One region of the Rhizobium sp. NFACC06-2 genome, then DNA from elsewhere that is predicted to be linked to it. Evidence: predicted binding sites of a transcription regulator. Region 1 holds the regulator's gene; each other region holds the start of a gene.

Evidence for each region. Region 1 encodes LexA, which represses DNA repair genes until DNA is damaged. Its sites were predicted from a motif close to TGTTCNNNNTGTGTTCNG; they were not measured.
Region 2: a site for LexA is predicted at 3,663-3,680, ahead of F3H58_RS09560 (helicase-related protein). Genes of this name have one in related genera too.
Region 3: a site for LexA is predicted at 2,995-3,012, ahead of recA (recombinase RecA). Genes of this name have one in related genera too.

The regions. Positions count from the first base shown of each region.
Region 1 is NZ_FMVA01000002.1:75,214-81,206, forward strand. It holds gene F3H58_RS04695 (branched-chain amino acid ABC transporter ATP-binding protein/permease) at 1-315, shown strand, start outside; gene F3H58_RS04700 (ABC transporter ATP-binding protein) at 372-1,037, shown strand; gene purU (formyltetrahydrofolate deformylase) at 1,151-1,996, shown strand; gene lexA (transcriptional repressor LexA) at 2,222-2,944, shown strand; gene F3H58_RS04715 (glutathione S-transferase family protein) at 3,207-3,884, shown strand; gene F3H58_RS04720 (ComEC/Rec2 family competence protein) at 3,904-5,993, opposite strand, start outside.
Region 2 is NZ_FMVA01000004.1:140,897-146,889, forward strand. It holds gene F3H58_RS09535 (ammonium transporter) at 1-673, opposite strand, end outside; gene F3H58_RS09540 (P-II family nitrogen regulator) at 703-1,053, opposite strand; gene tesB (acyl-CoA thioesterase II) at 1,266-2,150, opposite strand; gene F3H58_RS09550 (ubiquinone biosynthesis hydroxylase) at 2,126-3,451, shown strand; gene F3H58_RS09560 (helicase-related protein) at 3,908-5,993, shown strand, end outside.
Region 3 is NZ_FMVA01000001.1:121,027-127,019, forward strand. It holds gene alaS (alanine--tRNA ligase) at 1-1,618, opposite strand, end outside; gene recA (recombinase RecA) at 1,851-2,936, opposite strand; gene F3H58_RS00685 (carbohydrate kinase family protein) at 3,183-4,124, shown strand; gene F3H58_RS00690 (pseudouridine-5'-phosphate glycosidase) at 4,154-5,077, shown strand; gene F3H58_RS00695 (OmpA family protein) at 5,364-5,993, opposite strand, start outside.

The DNA of each region.
Region 1 (5,993 bases):
GGCGACCTCGCTCTCGGGCAGATCCGAATTCTGGAAATCGCCCGCGCGCTCTGCCTCAACCCGACCCTGCTGCTGCTCGACGAACCGGCGGCCGGTCTGCGCCACGGGGAAAAGCAGGAGCTCGCGACGCTGCTGAAAAAACTGCGGACCGAGGGCGTCAGCGTCCTGCTTGTCGAACATGACATGGGTTTCGTCATGGGGCTGGTCGACCACATCGTCGTGCTCGATTTCGGTACCCTGATCGCCGAAGGCAAGCCGGCTGAAATCCGGCAACATCCGGCCGTGATCGCGGCTTATTTTGGGGGGGCAGCGTGAGCGGACATCTACTCGACATCAAAGACATTCGCGTTGCCTATGGCCGGGCGGAAGTGGTGCACGGCATCTCGCTATCCATGACATCGGGCAGCATCGTCACGGTCATCGGGGCGAACGGAGCGGGCAAAACCACGCTGCTCAACGCCATCATGGGTGTCGTGCCTTCGCGCGGGACTATTGTTTACGACGGCGCGCCGGTGCCCGAGACGATCGAGGGCCGCGTTGCCGCCGGCCTCTGCCTGGTGCCGGAAAGGCGAGAATTATTCGGCTCGATGACGGTTGAGGACAATATCGAACTTGGCGGCTTCCTGCGTTCCCGTCGGGAGCGCGACGAGACACGCGATGCTGTTTACACACTCTTCCCGCGCCTTCGCGAACGCCGCAAGCAGCTCGCCGGAACACTGTCGGGCGGCGAAAGGCAGATGCTGGCGCTCGCGCGGGCGTTGATGAGCCGGCCGAGACTGCTACTTCTCGATGAGCCGAGCCTTGGACTTGCACCGCTGATTGTCGCCGAAATCCTGCGTATCGTCGCCGACCTGCGTCAAACCGGTGTCTCCATCCTGCTGGTCGAGCAGAATGCCCGCGCCGCGCTCGAAATTGCCGACGAAGCTTATCTCGTCGAACTCGGTGAAGTGCGCCGCTCAGGCCCAGCTTGCGAACTCGCCGTCGATCCCGCTCTGATGGCGAGTTATCTCGGGCCGGGCGAACACGCCATCCAGTGACATCCGCGACCGCTTCGTGCTGACGCTCGGCCCCGTGGAAACGGGGCGTGGCTCCGCGTGGGCGCCGCTATGACAACAGTCCAACCGCAACTCCATCTTCCAGGAGGCTTTAGATGAATTACGTCCTGACGCTGCGCTGCCCCAACAGAAGCGGAATTGTCGCTGCGGTCTCGGGCCGCATCGCACAGCATGGCGGCGATATTTATGAAGCTCAACAATTCGACGACCATGAAACGGGCATGTTTTTCATGCGCGTCGCCTTCTCCATGGCCGGCGACGAGGCAGGCTTTCGCAATGGACTTGCTGAGGAGATCGATCGCTTCGCTCTCGACGCCACGCTGCGTCCAGCAGGTGCGCCGCGCAAGCTGCTGCTGCTCGTTTCCCGCTTCGACCATTGCCTCGGCGATCTTCTCTATCGCCACCGCATTGGCGAATTGAATGCCGAGATCGTCGGCATCGTCGGCAACCACCCCCGCGAGGCCCTGAACCTCACGCTCATGGGCGGGATAAAGTATCATCACCTGCCGGTGACAAAAGACAACAAGGCCGAACAGGAAACACGCATCAAGGACATCATCGAAGAAACGGGCACCGAACTCGTCGTTCTTGCCCGCTACATGCAGATCCTATCGGACAATTTCTCCGAATACTTATCCGGGCGCTGCATCAACATTCATCACTCCTTCCTGCCTGGTTTCAAGGGCGCAAAGCCCTATCACCAAGCCCATGAGAGGGGCGTCAAGATGATCGGTGCAACGGCCCATTATGTCACCCGCGATCTCGATGAAGGGCCGATCATCTGCCAGGACGTCGAGCCGGTCAGCCACGCCGATACGCCGGATGAGCTGGTCCGCAAGGGACGCGACATCGAGCGACGCGTGCTTGCCCGGGCGGTCTCATGGCACCTTGAGGACCGGGTGCTTCTCAACAAGAACAAGACGGTCGTTTTCGCGCGATAGCACAGCCCAATCTACACCCTGGCCTGAAACGCGGAACGAATGGGACGCGTCGGGGTCTCGCCTAGGAACGACATCTGGAGCTTTGGTTACTCCCAATTTGCGAAATGTAAATTCGAGCCAAGCTTAACCAGATTTTAGGGGATTGCGGAACACATATGGAACATATAGTGTTCGTTCTGTATTTGTTTCGCGACTCCAACGACGATTCTCAAGGGTGTTTTCCTCATGCTCACGCGCAAACAGCAGGAATTGCTTCTCTTCATTCATGAGCGAATGAAAGAGTCCGGCGTGCCGCCCTCCTTCGATGAAATGAAGGATGCACTCGATCTTGCTTCCAAATCCGGCATCCACCGGCTGATCACGGCGCTCGAAGAGCGCGGGTTTATTCGCCGGCTACCTAATAGGGCACGGGCGCTGGAAGTCATCAAGCTGCCCGAGGCTTATACGCCGGGCGCAAGGCCGCAGCGCGGCTTTTCGCCGAGCGTCATCGAAGGCAGTCTCGGAAAACCGAAGGAGCCGGAACAGGCCCCTGCCGCGAAGGCGCCCGCCAATGATTTCGCCGGAGCCGCCACGGTGCCCGTCATGGGTCGTATCGCTGCCGGTGTGCCGATTTCCGCCATCCAGAACAATACCCATGATGTGGCCGTGCCGGTGGACATGCTGGGTTCGGGCGAACATTACGCGCTTGAGGTCAAAGGCGATTCGATGATCGAGGCCGGGATTTTTGATGGCGATACCGTCATCATCCGCAACGGCAACACCGCCAATCCGGGCGATATCGTCGTGGCGCTGGTGGATGATGAAGAAGCCACGCTGAAGCGCTTCCGCCGCAAGGGTGCATCCATCGCGCTGGAAGCGGCGAACCCGGCCTACGAGACCCGCATTTTCGGACCTGATCGGGTGAAAATTCAGGGCAAGCTGGTGGGATTGATCCGTCGTTACCATTGATAACTGGAGGCTACCGCCGCCATCATGACACCGAATAGGTTTTCAGGGGCGACAGATTTGGCGTTCGAAATGAATGGCGCATTGTTCCGTTGAATTGATGCGCCTTTTCTTTGTGAAATTGGCAAAAGCGCTCGTTGCTGCGAAGTTCCGTCGCGTATGACGGCCCGTCCATCAATTGGCGTTATGGGAGCCATGGATTCTTTGCGATATTCCTAGGCCCTTCGCAGGTATAGAAATGCGCGTTCCATCGGGGGAAAACGCCATGTACGATCTTTATATTGCCAACAAGAACTATTCCTCATGGTCGCTACGGCCCTGGGTTTTGATGCGCACGCTTGGCATCGCCTTTGATGAAAAACTCGTTCCCTTCGGCGAAGGTGTTTCCTTCTCCAGCTTTTCGCCGACCGGCAAGGTGCCGTGCCTTGTTGATGAGGGCGTGACGGTCTGGGAATCGCTGTCGATTGCCGAATATCTGGCCGAGAGACATCAGGGCGTATGGGCAAGCGACAAGCAGGCACGGGCCTGGTCGCGTTCGGCGGCCAGTGAAATGCATGCGGGATTTTCCTCGCTGCGCAATCTTTACCCCATGTCGGTCGGTATCCGCGTAAAACCCAAAACCGGCAATGCCGGGCTTGCGGCCGACATAAAACGCATAGATTCGCTGTGGAGCGAAGGTCTTGCAAAATTCGGCGGACCGTTTCTCGCCGGTCAGAAATTCACGGCGGTCGACGCTTTCTTCTGCCCGGTGGCGTTCCGCTTCCAGACCTATGGCGCTGATCTTTCGCCGGGGGCGAAGGATTATTGCGACCGGCTGCTTGCCCTGCCCGCCATGCGCGAATGGTATGAGGCCGGGCTGAAGGAAATCTGGCGCGATCTGCCGCACGAAGAGGAAATCGGCAGCATTGGCGAATTGACCGCGGATTTGCGCGCCAAGGCCTGACAAATCATGCTGGCGGCGCTCAATGCGATGCCGTCAGCAACCGGGTGACGGCTTCAGGCACCTCATGGTCAAAGCGCCCGCTCTTCCAGTCGTAGAAGCGATGTTCGCTCCACGGCCTGTCGGTGCTGGCGGTTGCCGCGCGCATCCGCCCCACCACCCCCGCCTGATCGCTGCCGGCGAAATTTATCTCTACCGAGCCAATACGTCTTAATGTGTCGCGGCTGAGCAGCAGGGCGCCCGAGCGGCATTGCGCAAACGAGGTTCTGCGGGAGACGATGACGATATCGGCAATGTCACAGGCTTTCCCGGCAAACCGGCCGTCTTCCAGCACGATGATAAATTCGCCGCTTTTCGCACGCGCCACACACCAAATGCCTGTCCCGCAGGTGAAAATGCCCGGCGCAGCATCTCTCAGCGTCGTTATCATCTCCCGCGCCACGGCCTTCATGTCCTCCGGCGCCAGCTTCGATCTTGCGCTGAGAGCAACGGTGGTTGCCGGGATCCCCGTCTTCAGAACCACAGGCGCGATCGGCTTCTCAGGCAAAAGCAGCGCTCTCTGCCATTGCTCATAGATGAAGCCCTGCGGTCTTGTTTTTGTGGTGTAGACCCTACCCTCGTCTAGAAGCGCTACCAGCTTGCCTTCTTCGTGAACAAGCAGATCGGGCGGACTGCGTTGAGCGACAGCGCCGGAGAGGCCGAAGGCGAGGAGCAGAGGTGGAATTCCAAGCAGAGCCAGCCGGGTGCGCAGCAATGTCAGTAACAGAAAGCCCGCCGAGGCGATGCCGATGAACCAGCCATGCGGCCGCCCGGTCGCGGCGCTGCCGCCCCAGGACGCCACTTCCTGCGCAACCTCGATGACAAGCGCCATGCCGTAACCCATGACCTTCAGAAATGGCGCATCAAGCCCAAAGGGCATCAACAACATCGCGATGAGTCCGAAGGGCATGACGACCAGCGACATCAGCGGCATGGCTGCCAGATTGGCGAAAAGTCCATGGGTGGTGACACGCTGGAAATGCTCGGCGGAATAGATCGCCGTCGAGAGCCCGCCGATCAGCGATGTGGTGATGACACCGCCAATGACGGCGCCTGCCGTTCCCGCCACCGTCATCCACGCCGGTTTGCGCCCGATGAACAGACGCTCCCGGTCGGTGCGCCATCGGCTCCACGCGGCATAGGCCGCAACGAGCGCGATCGTTGCGGCGAAGGACATCTGGAAGCTCGGCCCCATGATTTCCGAAGGAGACAGCGCGAGGATGACGAGAGCGGACAGCGCAACATTTCTGAGGCTGAGCGAGGGCTGATCGAACAGTACCGCAATCAGCATCACCGACATCATCAGCCAGGCGCGTTCGGCAGAGACGGCAAAACCTGATATCAGGTAATAGGCAAGCGTCATCAGAAGCGCCGCAAAAGCGGATATTTTCTTCACCGGCCAGCGCTGGGCAAAGGCCGGAAACAGGCTGAAGACAAGCCTCAGCCCGACGAAGAATATGCCTGATGCCAACGCCATGTTGAGCCCGGATATGGCGACGATATGGGCAAGGCCGGAAAGCCGCAGGGCCTCCATCGTCCCGGCCGATATGGCCTGTCTCTCATCGGTGACGATAGAGGCGGCAAACGCACCGGCGTCGCCGCCAATGGTGGTGCGGATGCGCTCGGCAATGGCGATGCGCAGGCCGTAAAGCCGCATATCGGCCCATTCCAGCAAGTCTTCTTTTGCGTCGATATCAGGGGCCGTTACCGTCTGCGGCGACTTATAAAAAAAGCCGGTCGCGCCGATGCCCCTGAAATAGGAGGCGAAGGCGAAATCATTGAGACCGGGCAAGGCCGGACCGGATGGCGGCGAAAGTCGCGCCTTGCCACGGATGGTCGCACCGAGTGCCGCTGGCTCGCCGCCACCGCGGGCAAGCAAAGAGACCTTTCCCGGCGGGCGTGACACTGTCGGCGCTTCCGTCGCAGCCAGTTGCACCACATACCGCCAGTCGCCGCGGGCATCGACCTCCCGGCGCAATACCTTGCCTGATATGGTGGTGGTGACGGGCGTATCCAGCACCACGGTCCCTGCCCGCCGCGTTTCGAATTCGGCAAAAAGCATGCCCAGCAACA
Region 2 (5,993 bases), on a different contig from region 1:
TGATCGCGCCGATCAGGCCTGCGATACCGGCATTGATGTGAACGACAGTGCCGCCGGCGAAGTCGAGAGCGCCCATGCCGAAGATCAGGCCGTTTGCATCCCAGACCATGTGAGCGATCGGGAAATAGACGAAGGTGGCCCACAGGATGGTGAAGAGGATGACGGCGGAGAATTTGACGCGTTCTGCGAAGGCGCCGATGATCAGCGCCGGCGTGATGGCCGCGAAGGTCATCTGGAAGGCGATGAAGGTGTATTCGTAGATCACGACGCCCTCAGAGAAGGTTGCCGAGGTGCTGTCAAGCGAAACGCCCGACAGGAACAGCTTGCCGAAACCGCCGAAATAAGGGCCGGTGCCGCCGCCAAAGGCGAAGGAGTAACCGTAGATGACCCAGACGAGCATCATGACTGCGCCGACGACCGTGCACTGCATGAGAACGGAGAGCATGTTCTTGGTGCGGACAAGACCGCCGTAAAACAGGGCGAGGCCCGGGATGATCATGAAAAGCACGAGGATCGTCGCGACATACATGAATGCGGTGTCGGCTTTTTCCGGAACGGGAGCGGCCGCGGCCACTGCCGGCGCTGCATCCTGGGCAAAGGCGATAGCCGGAGCCATCAGGGCCGCCGCTGCGGCGCCCAGCTTGCCGAGCGTTGAAAACTTGTTGAGTTGCATAGTTAGAAAACTCCCCTGTCAGCCGTGCTTCAAAGCGCTTCTGTGTTGGTTTCGCCGGTACGGATGCGCACGGCCTGTTCGATAGAGTAGACGAAGATCTTGCCGTCACCGATCTGCCCGGTCTTTGCCGCAGACGCGATCGCTTCGACGGCCTTGTCGACGACGTCGGATGGAACTGCGATCTCGATCTTCAGCTTGGGAAGGAAGCTCACCGCATATTCCGTGCCGCGATAAATCTCGGTATGCCCCTTCTGGCGTCCGTAACCCTTTACCTCGGTCACGGTCAGGCCCTGGATGCCGACGCCGGTGAGCGCTTCGCGCACTTCATCCAGCTTGAACGGCTTGATAATGGCCATCACAATTTTCATCTGGTTTCCCATCCTTTGTTTTGTCCTCGGCACGGAGCCGACTCTCCTGCCGCTGGCAGATCAGTAACAGCGACTGCGGACATACATTCAAAGGGCGTGCCAGTTTTGAGTGTGTATCTAACGTATTGAAATATAAAACTTATATGAAGGGCGTCTGAAAAAGGGGCATTTGTCGCCAAAATTTGCGTCTATTAAATGTGCGATTTTCAGAAAAAGCACATTATTTAATCATTTGCCCTTTTGCGGATCAAACCCTCCTGCGCCACGGAGGCGACCAGTTCACCCTGTCTGGTGAAAATATTGCCACGGGTCAAACCGCGTGCGCCGGAAGCACTGGGGCTGTCCTGTGTGTAGAGCAGCCAGTCGTCCAGCCGGCAGGGGCGGTGGAACCACATGGCGTGATCGAGGCTCGCCACCTGAATGGACGGATCGAAGATCGTCGTGCCATGGGCGTAGAGGGAGGTGTCGAGCAGCGTCATATCCGACAGATAAGCGAGAATCGCCGATTGCAGACGCGGATCATCAGGCACATCGCCGACGGCGCGAACCCAGATATCCTGCTGGGGTTCAAGTTTTTCCCTGGAGATATAGTGGGTCAGCGATACCGGCCTTATCTCTATCGGCCGCTTGTTGCTCCAGTATTTGCGGATAGAGGCGGGCGCCTTGGCAAGAAAGGCTGCCTGCATCTGCTCCTCGCTCATCAGTTTTTCAGGCGGCGTCACGTCAGGTATTTTGATCTGATGGTCGAAACCATCCTCGAAAATCTGAAACGAGGCCGACATGGAAAAAATGGCCTTGCCATGCTGGATGGCGACCACCCGGCGTGTGCAGAAGCTCGCGCCATCGCGTATGCGTTCCACCTGGTAGACGATAGGCACCAGCGGATCGCCGGGGCGCATGAAATAGGCGTGTAGCGAATGCACGAAACGGTCGTTATCCACCGTCCTTTGCGCGGCGATCAGGGCCTGCGCGATGACCTGGCCGCCGAAAACCCGCTGCCAGCCGATCTGCGGGCTTTCGCCCCGGAACAGGTTCTCTTCCAGCTTCTCAAGATCGAGTGTGGCGATGAGATTGACCATCGGGTCTGACGTTTGCGAGGGATGCGACATTTTTTCGGCCTGCTCCGGCTGTAGGAAGACGTCACATGGTCTATAGTGCGCCGATGATGCGTGCACAAGATTCGAGGAGAAGCGCGATGCTGGACGTAGTGGTGGCAGGCGGCGGATATGTCGGTCTTTCCGTTGCTGTCGCAATCAAGCAGGCTGCCCGGCATCTTGATGTGCAGGTGGTTGAGGCCTCTCCCGAGGATGTCTGGTCGAAGGACGTTCGCGCTTCCGCCATTATTGCCGCAGCCACCCGAATGCTCGATGTTTTCGGCATATGGAATGAAATCGAGCCGGAAGCGCAGCCGATACACAAGATGATCGTCACCGATTCGAAGACCGCCGATCCGGTGCGTCCTGTGTTCCTGACTTTCGACGGCGCCGTGGAAGAAGGCAGGCCGTTTGCCCATATGGTTCCGAACGTCGCCCTGGTGGGCGCATTGCGAGGCCTGTGCGAGCGCCTTGGCATAAAAATCCGTCACGGTCTCAGTGTTTCCGATTTTACCGCGGGTCCCCAGTCGACGGCCATTCGCCTTTCCGACGGGTCGACGCTCGAAGCGCGATTGCTGATTGCCTGTGACGGCGTTCGCTCCGCGCTCAGGGACATGGCCGGTATCAAGACCGTGCACTGGGCTTACGATCAGTCCGGTATCGTGACGACCGTTGAGCATGAGCGGCCGCATGAGGGCTGCGCCGAAGAGCATTTCCTGCCATCCGGCCCCTTCGCCATCCTGCCGCTGAAGGGAAACCGCTCTTCGCTCGTCTGGACCGAACGCACGGCCGATGCCGACAGGCTGGTAGCCTCCGACGATCTGGTGTTCGAGGAGGAACTGGAGCGCCGGTTCGGTCACAAGCTGGGTCCTCTTCGTCCGGTTGGTCCCCGCCGCGCCTTCCCATTGGGTCTGATGCTGGCGCGCTCTTTCGTTGCACCGCGTTTCGCGCTTGCGGGCGATGCGGCCCACGGCATTCACCCGATTTCCGGGCAGGGCCTTAATCTTGGCTTCAAGGACGTGGCGGCTCTCGCCGAAACCGTGGTCGAGGCCGACCGGCTCGGCCTCGATATCGGCTCACTCAACGTTCTGGAGCGTTACCAGTCCTGGCGGCGTTTCGACACGTTGCGGATGGGCGTGACGACGGATGTGCTGAACCGGCTTTTCTCCAACGATATTGGCCCCATCCGTATCATGCGTGATTTCGGTCTCGGCGTGGTGGATCGTTTGCCGGGTCTCAAATCCTATTTCATCGGTCAGGCAGCCGGCACGACGGATGCGAATGCGCCGCGTCTGCTTGCCGGCGAGGCGCTTTGATCCGACCCCTCTGTATGTTTTTGATGGGCTTTTCCGGGATTGCCGCTTGACAGCCGATTCCGGGATTTTCTGCCCGTCGGCTTTACCGTAAAGCCGAATCCGGCCAAGGACTTATCCGGATTCATAATCTGGTACGATCTCCGCCTTCGCCAACCAGATATTGCGGAGAACAAAAGCTGAATTCCATCGAGTCAGCGATTCGTATTCGATTCGTTCGCAGACTGTTCCGCAGCCGAATCGATTTCATTTTCGCCGGATTCTTTTTGTTTGTTCAAATAGCTGAATCTGAACGGAAAATTCCGTCGACTGGTCGCCCTGCGCCACTTTGCGAGTGAGGCCTATTGCCTTTGTCTGCGGGCGTTGCCATGTGTGGTGCGTGCGGCCCGCATCAGCAATGCCGGGCGCACGGCAAGCAGATGAAGTCGATTCGCGGATAGTACGTTGAATTTTCGCCCCATGATCCTGAGCGGCCGCGGTGTCACGGCCGTTCTCGGCCCCACCAATACCGGCAAGACCCATTACGCGATCGAGCGGATGGTCGCGCATGGCAGCGGTGTCATTGGCCTGCCGCTGCGTCTTCTGGCGCGGGAGGTCTATACCCGTCTCGTTGAGAAGGTGGGTGCGCCGAATGTGGCGCTGATTACCGGCGAAGAAAAAATCGCACCGCCTAAAGCCAAATATTCCGTCTGTACGGTGGAAGCCATGCCGCGCGAGACGACGGCCGCCTTCGTTGCGATCGACGAGGTGCAGCTGGCGGGCGATCTCGAACGCGGGCATATCTTCACCGACCGGGTGCTGCATCTGCGCGGGCGGGAGGAAACGCTGCTGCTTGGCGCCGGCACTATGCGCCCTATCCTCGAAAAACTGCTGCCGGGAATTACCGTTGTGGAACGCCCGCGCCTGTCGCAGCTCTTTTATGCGGGTCAGAAGAAGATTACCCGCCTGCCGCAGCGCACGGCGATCGTCGCCTTTTCCGCCGATGAGGTCTACGCCATCGCCGAGCTGGTGCGCCGCCAGCGCGGTGGTGCTGCCGTGGTGCTGGGCGCGCTTTCGCCGCGCACGCGCAATGCGCAGGTGGGGCTCTACCAGTCCGGCGACGTCGAATATCTGGTGGCGACGGACGCCATCGGCATGGGTCTCAACCTCGATGTGGACCATGTCGCCTTCGCGCAGGATCGCAAATTCGACGGCTATCAGTTCCGCAATCTCAATCCCGGCGAGATCGGCCAGATCGCCGGCCGCGCCGGCCGCCATCTTCGCGATGGCACATTCGGCGTCACGGGGCGTGTCGATCCGTTCGATGACGAGCTGGTGGAGCGGATCGAAACCCATCAGTTCGATGCGGTGAAGGTTCTGCAATGGCGGACGAAAAATTTCGATTTTTCCTCCATCGCCAATCTGCGCCTGAGCCTCGATGCCGCGCCGGCGATCCAGGGACTTTCGCGCGCCCTGCCGGCAATCGACCAGCAGGCGCTGGAATATCTGTCGCGTTATCCAGAGATCATCGATGTGACGACGAGCGATGCGCGGGTGGAAAAACTCTGGGAGGCGTGCGCTCTTCCAGACTATCGCCGTATTGCTCCTGCCCAGCATGCGGACCTGATCTCCACGCTCTATTTCGACCTCGTCAAACGCGGAGCGGTGAACGAGGATTTCATGGCCGAGCAGGTGCGTCGCGCCGACCGGACGGATGGAGAGATCGATACCTTGTCTGCGAGGATTGCGCAGATCAGAACATGGACTTATGTATCGAACCGCCCAGGATGGCTTGCCGATCCGACACACTGGCAAGAAAAGACTCGGGAAATCGAGGATCGATTGTCCGATGCGCTACATGAAAGGTTGACGAAACGCTTTGTTGATCGCAGGACATCTGTGCTCATGAGGCGCCTGAGAGAGAATGCGATGCTTGAAGCTGAAATCAGTGTAAATGGTGATGTCTTCGTAGAAGGTCATCACGTCGGCCAGTTGGCCGGGTTCCGGTTCACGCCGGTGCCGGGAATGGAAGGGCCGGATCAGAAGGCCGTGCAGGCTGCGGCGCAAAAGGCGCTTGCGCTCGAATTCGAGGCGCGTGCCGCGCGTCTGCATGCCAGTGGAAATGGCGATCTCGCTTTGAGCTCCGATGGTCTGGTTCGCTGGTTGGGCGAACCGGTTGCCCGCCTTTCGGCCGGCGACAACATCATGAAGCCGCGGGTGATCCTGCTTGCCGACGAGCAGCTGAACGGCAATGCCCGTGATCACGCTCTGGCGCGCGTAGAACGTTTCGTCAATCATCAGATTGCGACCGTGCTGAAGCCGCTGGACGATATTTCCCGCGCCGAAGACCTTCAGGGTCTGGCGAAGGGTCTGGCGTTCCAGCTCGTGGAAAATCTTGGCGTGCTGTTCCGCCGCGACGTTGCCGAAGACGTGAAGTCTCTCGATCAGGATGCGCGCGCCTCCATGCGCCGTTACGGCGTGCGTTTCGGCGCCTATCACGTTTTCCTGCCAGCGCTTCTGAAGCCCGCCCCGGCGGAGCTTGTGACGCTGCTCTGGGCTTTGAAGA
Region 3 (5,993 bases), on a different contig from region 1:
CCTTGGAGACCGTGCCCAAATGCACAAAGAGGCCTTCGCCCTTCTTCTGGGTATCGGAAACGGCAAAGGCGCCATTGTCGCCGGAGATCACGCCGGTATCACCCATCTGGCCGCCGGATTCGCCATAAAACGGCGTCTGGTTGACGACGACCTGCACCGTCTCGCCATCGGCCGCACTATCCACCGACTTGCCGTCCTTGACGATTGCCTGGATGACGCCTTCGGCGGTTTCGGTGTCGTAACCGAGGAATTCGCTAGCACCGAGCTTTTCCTTGAGCTCGAACCAGACGGTCTCGGTCGCCTTGTCGCCGGAACCGGCCCAGTGCGAGCGGGCTTCGGCCTTCTGGCGCTCCATCGCATCGGTGAAGCCGGAAATATCGACGCCGATTTCGCGGGCGCGCAACGCATCCTGCGTCAGGTCCAGCGGGAAACCATAGGTGTCGTAAAGCTTGAAGGCGGTCTCGCCATCCAGCATGTCGCCCTTGTGCAGCGTCGAAGTGGCGTCGGAGAGCAGCGACAGGCCGCGTTCTAGCGTCTTGCGGAAACGGGTTTCCTCAAGCTTCAGCGTCTCGGAAATCAGCGCCTCGGCACGCACCAGTTCCGGATAGGCGCGGCCCATCTGCTGCACCAGCGCCGGCAAAAGCTTGTAGATCAGCGGCTCGCGCGCGCCGAGAAGCTCGGCGTGGCGCATGGCGCGGCGCATGATGCGGCGCAGAACATAGCCGCGACCTTCGTTCGACGGCAGAACGCCATCGGCGATCAGGAAGGCGGACGAACGCAGATGGTCAGCGATGACGCGGTGGCTGGCGCGTTTTTCGCCTTCGGCCGGAACGCCGGTCGCTTCCACGGAAGCGGCAATCAGCGCGCGGAACAGGTCCGTATCGTAATTGTCATGCTTGCCCTGCAGCAGCGCCGAAATACGCTCAAGGCCCATGCCGGTGTCGATCGACGGGCGCGGCAGGTCGATGCGCTCTTCCTTCGTCAGCTGCTCATATTGCATGAAGACGAGGTTCCAGATTTCGATGAAACGGTCGCCATCTTCTTCCGGCGAGCCGGGCGGGCCGCCCCAGATATGATCGCCATGATCGTAGAAGATTTCCGAACAGGGACCGCAGGGGCCGGTATCGCCCATCGCCCAGAAATTGTCGCTGGTCGGAATGCGGATGATGCGGTCGTCGGAGAAACCGGCGATCTTCTTCCAAAGGTTAAAGGCCTCGTCGTCGGTGTGGTAGACGGTGACCAGCAGACGGTTGCGGTCGATGCCGAATTCCTTGGTGATCAGGTTCCAGGCATGGGTGATCGCCTCTTCCTTGAAATAATCGCCGAAGGAGAAATTGCCGAGCATTTCGAAAAACGTGTGGTGACGGGCGGTATAACCGACATTGTCGAGATCGTTATGCTTGCCGCCGGCGCGCACGCATTTCTGCGCCGAGGCGGCCGTGGAGTAGGGACGGCTTTCAAGACCGGTGAAGACGTTCTTGAACTGCACCATGCCGGCATTGGTGAACATCAGTGTCGGATCGTTGCGCGGCACCAGCGGGCTGGAGGGCACGATCTCGTGTCCGTTCTTCTTGAAGTAGTCGAGAAAGGTCGACCGAATTTCATTCACACCGCTCATGCCCACACACCGCTCACAGCTGGAGTCCATCACTTCCACCCCGAAGGATGGCTATATTGCAAAATCACTGGCTTTTATCGTCCGCACCCGGCCCTGTCCAGCCATGGAGGCCCGCGAAGGCGCGCCGACAAACAAAAAGGGCCATGCGAGGCAAATCGCACGGCCTTTTTGTTATGCCAATTTATCTCGAGCGCAGCAGCTGGGCGGAAAACACCCCGCAGCTTTACCCAAATCAGCCGTCGTCACCGTCGCTGTCACCGGCTTCCGGGCCGCCATTCTGCAGGAAACGGTCGGCGATCAGGCCGGCATTCTGGCGCAGCGCCAGTTCGATCTCATTGGCCGTTTCTGGATTGTCCCGCAGGAACATCTTGGCGTTTTCACGCCCCTGCCCCAGACGCTGGCTGTTATAGGAGAACCATGCACCGGACTTTTCGACGATGCCAGCCTTCACGCCGAGATCGACAAGCTCGCCGGTCTTGGAAACGCCTTCGCCATACATGATGTCGAATTCCACCTGCTTGAAGGGCGGCGCCATCTTGTTCTTGACGACCTTCACACGCGTCTGGTTGCCGACAACCTCTTCGCGCTCCTTGACGGAGCCGATGCGGCGAATGTCGAGACGAACGGACGCATAGAACTTCAGAGCGTTACCGCCCGTCGTCGTTTCCGGCGAACCGAACATGACACCGATCTTCATGCGGATCTGGTTGATGAAGATCACCATGCACTTGGACTTGGAGATCGACGCGGTCAGCTTGCGCAGCGCCTGGCTCATCAAACGCGCCTGAAGACCCGGCAGGCTGTCGCCCATTTCGCCTTCGATTTCCGCCCGCGGCGTCAGCGCCGCAACGGAGTCGACGACCAGCACATCAACCGCGCCGGAACGCACCAGCGTATCGGTAATTTCCAGCGCCTGTTCGCCCGTGTCGGGCTGCGAGATCAAAAGGCCCTGCAAATCCACACCGAGCTTGCGGGCATAGACCGGATCGAGCGCATGTTCGGCGTCCACGAAGGCGCAGATGCCGCCCTTCTTCTGGGCTTCGGCAATGGTCTGCAATGCCAGCGTCGTCTTACCGGAGCTTTCCGGGCCATAAATTTCAATGATGCGCCCCTTCGGCAGACCGCCGATGCCGAGCGCGATATCCAGGCTGAGCGAACCCGTCGAAACGGTCTCCACTTCAACCACGTTTTCATTGGAACCGAGCTTCATGATCGATCCCTTGCCGAACGACCGTTCGATCTGGGAGAGCGCCGCTTCCAGTGCCTTGCTTTTATCCACCGATTTATCCTCTACGAGACGCAAAGAATTTTGTGCCATCCGAACCACCTTTAGGTTATTGAAGCCGCACAGGCAATGTAGCAGTATGGGAACGGTATGTACTCTATTTGTTCTCGTTTCACAAGGCTAAGCCAGCATATTGAAAACAAATAGTGATAAGTCGTTTGTTCTGCTTTCGTTTTTCTGTGCGCGGCCCCTTGCCGTCAACCGGAGGCGAGATCAGGAAGACGTCAGTTTAGGCCGAATCGTCCGGTCTTTCCATCCGCCAAAGAGGGAAACGCAAGCGTGAAGAAAATACTCGTTCTGGGCGGCGCGCACATCGACAGGCGCGGCATGATCGAGACTGAAACGGCGCCCGGCGCCAGCAACCCAGGCTCCTGGATGGAAGAGGCCGGCGGCGGCGGTTTCAATGCCGCGCGCAATCTTTCCCGCCTCGGTTTTCAGGTCCGCATCATCGCCCCGCGCGGCGGCGACGCGACCGGTGAGGCGGTGGCGGAGGCCGCGAGGCAGGCGGGCGTGGAAGACACGCCCTTCACCTTCCTCGACCGCCGCACGCCGAGCTACACCGCCATTCTGGAGCGCGACGGCAATCTGGTCATCGCGCTTGCCGATATGGACCTTTATAAGCTCTTCACCCCGCGCCGCCTCAAGATACGCGCCGTGCGCGAGGCGATCACGGCGAGCGACATCCTGCTCTGCGACGCCAATCTGCCGGAAGATACGCTTACGGCGCTCGGCCTCGTCGCCCGCGCCTGCGAAAAGCCGCTGGCGGCCATCGCCATATCCCCCGCCAAGGCGGTGAAGCTGAAAGCGGCGCTCGGCGATATCGACATTCTCTTCATGAACGAGGCGGAAGCCCGCGCGCTGACCGGCGATACGGCGGCCAATGTCCGCGACTGGCCCGACATCCTGCGCAAGGCCGGGCTTTCCGGCGGCGTCGTCACCCGCGGCGCAGGCGAGGTGGTGGCCTTCAGCAGGACGGAGACGGCGATCCTTCATCCGCCCCTCATCCGCGAGGTGAAGGACGTGACCGGCGCGGGCGACGCCATGGCGTCGGGTTATCTCGCCGCCATCGCCGAGGGAAAGACGATTGCGGAAGCGTTGAGGCAAGGCGCGGCGGCAGCGGCCATCACCGTGCAATCGCCCTTCGCCACCTCCCACGAACTATCAAAAGACAGTGTCGAAGCCATGTTGGGGCTTGTTCCCCATGCTGAAATGCTGGCATGAACCCGCTTTTAAAAACTGGAACAGATGAAATGACCCGCCCTATCTCCCCGCTCCTGCCCATCGTCTATTCTCAGGAAGTCGCCGCCGCCAAGCAGCGCGGTGCGCCGATCGTGGCGCTTGAATCGACCATCATCACCCACGGCATGCCTTACCCCGGCAATATCGAGATGGCGGAAAGCGTCGAACAGATCATCCGCGATCAGGGTGCGGTTCCGGCCACCATCGCGGTCATTCACGGCACCCTGCATATCGGCCTTGAGAAGGACCAGCTCGAGGCGCTGGCCCAGACCACTGACGCCATGAAGGTCTCGCGCGCCGATATCGCCTTTGCTATCGCCGAACGCCGCACCGGCGCCACCACGGTGGCCGCCACCATGATCGCTGCCGCCCGCGCCGGCATCCGCGTTTTCGCCACCGGCGGCATCGGCGGCGTGCACAAGGGCGCGGAAGAGACCTTCGACATCTCCGCCGATCTGACCGAGCTTGCGAAGACCGGCGTGATCGTCGTCTGCGCCGGCGCCAAGGCCATTCTCGATATTCCGAAGACGCTCGAGGTTCTCGAAACCAACGGCGTGCCGGTCGTCACTTTCGGCTCGGAAGAATTCCCGGCTTTCTGGTCGCGCTCCTCCGGCCTGCCGAGCCCGCTCTCGCTCAACAGCCCGGCGGCAATCGCCAATTTCCAGACAACCCGCGAACAGCTGGGTATCGATGGCGGCATGCTGGTGGCCAATCCCGTGCCGGAAGAGGATGAAATTCCGCGCGAGGAGATGGAAATCTACATCAACCGCGCCATCTCCCACGCCGAGCGCGACGACATCACCGGCAAGGAAGTCACCCCCTACCTGCTCGGCGACATCTTCCGCCTGACGGATGGACGCAGCCTGGAAACCAATATCGCGCTGGTGCGCAACAATGCGCAGCTTGCGGCGGAAATCGCGGTGGCGCTGAACTAACCGCCGGGGTTGGGACCATCCTCAAGTTTGCGGGTGACGGCAGGGTTCGAAAACCTCTCCTCCGTCATGCCGGACTATATCCGGCATCCAGCCACGGCGCGTCTGCCCCGTGAAAGAGTCTTTCGTGATCAAGGACTTGATCACGCTGGACCCCGGATCTAGTCCGGGGTGACGGATTGCGGATGATCAAGCTTTGCCAAACGCCTCGGCGCTGGGGACATCGTAAGCAACAAAAAGGCCCGGAGAGCTTGCGCTTCCGGGCCTTTGTTTTTCCTGTCGAACCCGATCAGTTCTGGGCGACCGGCTTCACCAGCGGCGTCACGCGGCGGATGGTGACGCGGCGGTTCTGCTGTTCCGGGCCGAGCGTCTGGACCTTCAGGTAACGCTCACCATAACCTTGCGTCGCGAGGTTTTCCGGCGGAATGCCGTAAACATCGGTCAAGACATTGGCGACGGAAGCGGCGCGCTCGTCGGAAAGAACGAGGTTGCTTTCATCCGAACCGACGGCGTCGGTATGGCCCTCGATCAGGAAGGTTTCACCCGGGTTCTTGTCCAGCGCCTTGTTGATCGCATCCGCCACCTTGCGCAGCGAACGGGCCTGCGTCATCGGGATTTCGGCGCTACCGGTGGCGAAGGTGATAGTATCGAGGTCGATACGGCGCACCTTGTCGCGGATACGGGCCGAATAACGCACTTCATCCAGCGAATAGACACGCTCCACCGGCTCGACCGGCGGCTGTTCCAGGAAGCGATAATAATCGCGGTCCGGATCGCTCGAGGTGTCGATGATGTAGTCCGTCACGGGAATGCGCAGGCGCATCGGCGGCAGGTCGAGGCCCGGATCGCGATAGACGTAGTCGCGGTCGGGATCTTCCATCAGCTCCGGTGCATAGAACAGCACATATTCGCGGCCGCG